Regions from separate parts of the Thalassotalea psychrophila genome, predicted to be linked through region 1. Evidence: riboswitches for the same ligand, from Rfam matches in the RefSeq annotation. Region 1 holds a riboswitch; the other holds the start of a gene.
What was found. A riboswitch is a leader RNA that binds a small molecule or an ion and turns the genes downstream of it on or off. The one in region 1 is predicted to bind lysine.
Positions count from the first base shown of each region.

Region 2: it holds a riboswitch for lysine, as region 1 does, so the genes downstream of both, dapA (4-hydroxy-tetrahydrodipicolinate synthase) here and lysC (lysine-sensitive aspartokinase 3) in region 1, are expected to answer to the same signal.

Region 1 covers NZ_CP134145.1:2,195,210-2,198,430, reverse strand. The annotation lists gene RGQ13_RS08850 (HlyD family secretion protein) at 1-246, shown strand, start outside; gene lysC (lysine-sensitive aspartokinase 3) at 349-1,701, opposite strand; lysine riboswitch at 1,962-2,133, opposite strand; gene elyC (envelope biogenesis factor ElyC) at 2,340-3,095, shown strand; gene RGQ13_RS08835 (YceI family protein) at 3,165-3,221, opposite strand, start outside.
Region 2 covers NZ_CP134145.1:3,901,337-3,904,557, reverse strand. The annotation lists gene RGQ13_RS16220 (methyltransferase) at 299-1,342, opposite strand; lysine riboswitch at 1,529-1,742, shown strand; gene dapA (4-hydroxy-tetrahydrodipicolinate synthase) at 1,875-2,789, shown strand; gene RGQ13_RS16210 (DUF3237 domain-containing protein) at 3,061-3,221, shown strand, end outside.

The DNA.
Region 1 (3,221 bases):
GCAATGGCTGAGGGGCAAATTCAGGCCTTTGGCACTCTAATTCCTGCAAGTATGATAAGCCAAGGTGGTTTTGTTATTGGTATCATTGAGTTGGATGAAGATTTGAATAATTATAACTTGCCATTAGGCGTACAAGGGCAAGCGGTAGTGATCAACCATAAGCATGATATTTTGCATGTATCATTAGTACGCAGAATTCTACTTAGAATGATGGCTTGGCTTAAATACGTATACCCAATTAAATAAAGCAACTTCATTAAAAATCAAAAGCCAATATCAATGATATTGGCTTTTTGAATATTCCAGAGAACTGGAGAAAATACAGTCTTCGTTTCTCGTTTCTAAAAATTAAACAAATAACTTATCGTGCAGAGTTTCTACTACGTTATTACCGTCTGCTTCATTCACCAAGAAACATAAATTATTCGAACTAGCACCATGACAAATCATGCGGATGTTTGTGTCTTCAATATTATTAAAAATGCTACTTCCTAAGCCTGACGATGCATCTAAACCATTACCAACAATGGCGACTAGACAGAGGTCATGTTCAACAGAAACTTCACAAAGTTGCTCTAATTCTTCGACAACCGCTTGATTGATCAATGCTTGCGTTGATCCCGTCGGGTTATCGAACGTTAATGCTACTGAAATTTCAGAAGTAGTGATCAAGTCAACACTCAGCTCATGTTTCGCTAATATGCCAAACACTTGCGCTAGAAAACCACTGGCATGTAACATCGCGGGGCTTTTTACTGTAACTAGAGTTTGTTCACGACGCAGTGCTATTGAGCGGTAAGTAGGCTTAGACGCTACTTCTTGCATAATTTGTGTTCCGCCGGCTTCTGGCTCTCGGCTTGAACCAACAAAGACAGGAATAGAGCTACGCATTGCAGGAATTAGGGTTGCGGGGTGCAATATTTTTGCGCCAAAGGTTGCCATTTCCGCAGCTTCACCAAAACTAATTTCAGGAATAGCACGGGCTGAACTAGCTATACGAGGATCGGTGGTAAAAATACCAACTACATCGGTCCAAATAGATAAACCAGTTGCACCAATTGCTTCAGCAATTAATGCCGCAGAGTAATCAGAGCCTCCACGACCTAAAGTTGTGGTGTTACCTAAGCCATCTTTACCAATAAAACCCTGAGTAACAATAACGTGCTCGGTAAGTAAAGGAGTTAAGCTGTGCTCACAATTAGCTGCTAAAGCATCAATATCGACCACAGCTTTACCATATAAACTGTTAGTTTGCATGACATCACGTACATCAAAGGCAACGCCTTCTACACCTATACTGCGTAGCACCTCAGCAAATACGATAGAACTCATACGTTCACCACAAGCTAAAATGGCATCGCCAGTTTTTGCCGTTTGTAGCGTATCTTGTTGTTCTGCTAATTCAGTTAATGACGTAAGCACATCATCAATTTGGCTATTTAACTCTATTTCTGCTGATAAATTCTGAGTAATGTTGTATTGAATGAGTCGAATAGCTTCAACAATTTCAGTGCGCTCTTCATTGCTTAAAACCTTCTGCGATAACGTTACTAGATGGTTTGTAACACCGGCACTAGCAGACACTACCACAACACGAGTTTCAGGTTGCGATTTAATAATTTGAGCACAACGAAGCATAGCTTCATGATCGGCAACACTAGTTCCACCGAACTTGGCTACAGTTAACGCGATATTTGACATTGGATCTTCTCCCTAACTTGCAATGGTTAATCTACCATTACAATGAATAATGTATCAATTTGATTGATTAAATGATCTACTTTTTCCTGAGGAAAAATGGATAAATACAAGGCATGAAATTTAGTAAGTAGTTATTCTACTTTAAAATTTTATAACGCAGTAGTTATTCGTTTTAACCATTAAAAATGAGCAGTTAATAAACCAACTTGGTACCAGGAAGAGCATGACTGATATGAAAAAGATATGAAATCTTGACGTTTTCAGCCAGAAGCTCTCCACCACTATGGTGACAGTCACTAAGATTCAACTTATATGACCGAATGTTATTTACCACTACAATAAACATCCTCGGCATTAGTCCCCCTCAATAATTGTCTTTAGGGTGTGGCCCCTCAAATTATTTACCTGGCTAATGCAACCTCTTCTGGTGTTGTCTAAAGTTATTTTTGAGCAATAACTCTAAATCAACGCCGCTATTAAACAGTAATTAAACGTCAAAATCAACAGTGAAATTTATAAAAATTAGATATATTTAATGTTTGATTGTTTTTGCCATAAAAAGCAGTAAAAATAACGCTTTATTGGAATTAATTTAGTCGATTAGATATAGTGCGAATATATATAAAAGGGATGCTGTTGTGGATTTGTTTACTTTAAAAAAGATTATTGGCGAGCTACTAATGCCCCTGCCAATAATAATTATTACCTTACTTGTTGGCCTATTATTATTTAAACACCGACCGGCTATGGCCAAAGCTGTTCTCAGTATTGCAACGCTAGCACTGCTATTACTTTCCTATATGCCAGTAGCAAATCGATTGATTGTAAATTTAGAGCAGCAATTTCCTGTTTATACACCAATAGCAGAGAAACTTGATTACATTGTTATTTTAGGTTGTGGACATACGAGCGATACAAAACTGGCGGCAACGCAAGAATTAAAAATATGCTCATTACAACGTTTGACCGAAGGGTTAAGAATTGCCAATTTGCATCCTGAAGCCATAATGATCACCTCTGGCGCAGCCATTTACGATATAAGCTCAAATGCAGAGAAAGTAAAACAAGCAGCAGTTGAGCTAGGGTTTGATGGCAACAATATCATAACCGAATCTCGTCCTAAAGATACGGAAGATGAAGCGCTTTATATTTCGCCATTATTAATAGATAAAAACTTTGTATTAATTACCAATGCAAACCATATGCCACGCTCGATGACTTACTTTGAAAACCAGGGAGTTAAGCCAATTGCCGCCCCGACAGGCTACTATGTAAAAAACTTTTCTGGAAATAAAAGTTGGCAGGAGCATTTTCCCGATGCAAATGAATTACAAAAAAGCCAATCATTTTGGTATGAAACTTTAGGTCTAATTTGGCAGTGGGTTAAGAGCTAGAAAGCTGAGGGGCAATAAATTAGGGTCAGAGTCAGGTTTATTTAAACCTGACTCTGACCCTAGTTTAATTTACTGGCGTACGCCTTCGATGTGTAGGTCAAATAAGATCTCACCAAAATCCATCTT
Region 2 (3,221 bases), 1.7 Mb from region 1:
TGATAGAGCAAGTGGCCAAGTATACAATGGTGAAATTGTTGTAAAAATGTAAGTTAAAATATGTAAATGAGGTAGTCTGTTTTCGACTTAAGCTTATGAAATATAACGTTAAATAAATGTATCAAAATTGAATGTGGAAAAATTGAATTTGCAACAAATTGTAAACAGCAAGGGTTTTTTAGGTTAGTTATAGATGAATTTGGAAAATATACGATTGCATTTAGGTTAATAGCTTGTAGCTATTAACCTCTAATTAACGATCTTTTAAGCTGTTGGTTACTTTAGTTAAAAGCTGCAACTAAGATTTATGTTGGCAATGATGAATGGCAAACCCTTTTTCATTGGCTAATAATTCAGGTTGATTAATCTCTGCTTTAATAATTGGAGCATACTTTAGAAAATTATTAGCAACAATTGTTAGCGTGGCATTTTTTAGCAGGTGCTTCTTGATGCTCTTTAAAAACAGCTCTGTTGCATGGTAATTAGTTTTAATACCTTGATGGAATGGCGGGTTTGATAATACTGCATTGTATTTACCACTTACATTAGATAACCCATCAGATGCATAAACCTTTGCCGATAAATTATTTAGTTGAAGGGTTTTATTCGCACTAGCAATGGCTAATGCATTTACATCAAGCATTTCTATTTCAGTGTTAGGGTATAATTTTTTAACAAAACAACCAATAATGCCTGCACCACAGCCAAAATCTAACACTTTACCTGAAATTTTGCTGGGTAATTTTTCTAACAATAAACGAGTACCATTATCTAGTTCGCCGTTACTGAACACTCCAGGCAATGATGCCACCTGAATTTCAGTATTATTTATAGTTAAGCTAAATCGTTCATACCAAGAGTCTAAATTAAATTCAGGAACATGGTTATTAAAGGTAATGTCAAATAAAAAGCAATGTCTTGCAGAGTCTACTTTACTAGAGTTGAGAGTATAATCAGTACTTAATTTTATAGCCGACTTAACACCACCCTTTTTTTCACCAACTACTAAAATTACAGCATTTTCAGTTAGTGTTGGTGCCAGCATAGCGAGCAAAAACTGATATTCTTTTTTCGATTTTGGAAAATAGATAATCACCAAGTCGTGTGATTGTTCTGTTTTGTACTGCTCACTAAATTGACAGCTGATCTTACTTCCATGTTTTGCGCTGATGCTTTGATATTCTGCAAAATTAACATTGTAGGAGCTAACAGTTGCTTGTGGCGCAGCGCTTTGCAGATGAGTAAAAAATTCATTATCAGGACAACCAACAACTAGTGGATTGGTACTTTCTAGTAAATCTTCGTTTCTAAGTAACAGTTGTGATGGATTGGATAATGACATTAAGTAAACTCAATTAAATATTTAAACGCTATTTTCTTAATTAAGCATAGATTAGTAAAGGAAATAATCATAAAACAGCGCAGTTATATATCATATTCCCAAATTGATTCACTTTTTCAGGGCCAAAACATTGAAAAAGAATTAACTAGATGATTAAATAGCCAACATTGAACGACCCTAATTTTAGGGTTCAGAAGAGGAGCGTTAACCAGGTAGTTATCTTTAGGGGCCTTATCCCTATGATAGATAATGAGGGGGATTAACGCCGAGGCATAAGTGAAAAAGGTAACACTTGTGTCGGACGAATGGGTTGAATCCCTTCGGCTGTCACTTAACAGCACATAATCAACTTCCATAACAAGGTAGGCGGTTTAAGTTTAAGTGGAGAGCTTCTGGTTTTTGCACTTACAGCTGTGCAAATTCCTCTCTCCCTTTCTCTAATACCAATTCCACTAATTATGTGTTCGGTATAAATATGCTTAATAATAAAAATTGATAATAGCTATATTATTAATAAGTAATGAGATTTAATATGACAACGTTTCAACTAAATGATTTTTCCCTATGGACCGCATTAGTTACGCCTTTTGATCAAGATGGCGCAGTAGACTATGACTGTTTGGCAAAAATTGTCGACGACCAACAACAAGCGGGTAATGGTATTTTAATCTGTGGTAGTACAGGTGAAGGCCTTGCCATTGGACAAAGTGAACAATTAAACATAGTAAAGTTTGTTTGCGACTTAAAACCCACAGTACCTTTAATGGTTTCTGTAGGGGCATTTAATCTTCCAGATCAAATTGAGTGGATTAACGCTTGTAATAAATTACCCGTACACAGCTATTTATTAACTGCACCTATTTATGCAAAACCAGGTGTAATAGGGCAGACTCAATGGTTTACTGCATTACTAGATGCAGCAAAATATCCTTGTATGTTATACAACGTACCATCGCGCGCTGGTATTAGCATTCCAGCACAAACAGTTAAAAACTTAGCAGAACATGAAAATTTATGGGCGATGAAAGAAGCCAGCGGTGACATTAATGAGTTTCTGGCCTATGCAGCCGCTGCGCCAAAAATGAAAATGTTTTCTGGCGAAGATACTCTTATACCTTATCTAGCTCCTGTTGGGGCAATTGGCTTAGTTTCTGTATGTGCTAATGCATGGCCAGAAGCCACAAATTTATATGTGCAAAAATCATTAGCCGGCGAAGGCACTAACCTTGTTCCTGTATGGAATAACGCTATATCTTCATTGTTTGAAGTGGCAAACCCTGTTCCTGTAAAAGTGTTAATGCACAAACAAGCAGTGCTAAATACGCCAACTTTACGTGCGCCTCTAACTCATTTAGAACTTGAATCAGATAAAGCAATATTAGCAGCAGATTCAGCTATTACCGATTGGCTTTGCCAAAGCCGTACTAATTTACGTTTGGTTAAGTAATTAAACTTAAAGAATAACGCTCAAAAAACAAGTGTTCAACGCTGGCGAGGTGGCCAGCTTTGTGCCAATAGCGGTCATAGATTGATTGTAATTATATATTTGAAACAACTTTATTATTTAAAAATAAAGCAAAAGAAAAATATTCTATACTAACCGTTAATTGTGAATTAAAACTCAATTAACAGTGATTCAATTATTTCAACCTCGAAGAAAGTATTTTGATAAAGAATATGCAACATCGAGTCCGAAGGTTGAACTTGGAGAAATATCGATGCTACGTTTAATGTTCGTTAGCTTCACGTTAATCGTCATAACTATATATGATGTACAAAATGTGTTCGCTAAAAGTCCATCTGCACCGACTCTTGAGTACGTAATGAGTTATCAGGCCAATCTTGCACCAGCACAGAAAGTTGATGAAAACCGCTTTAT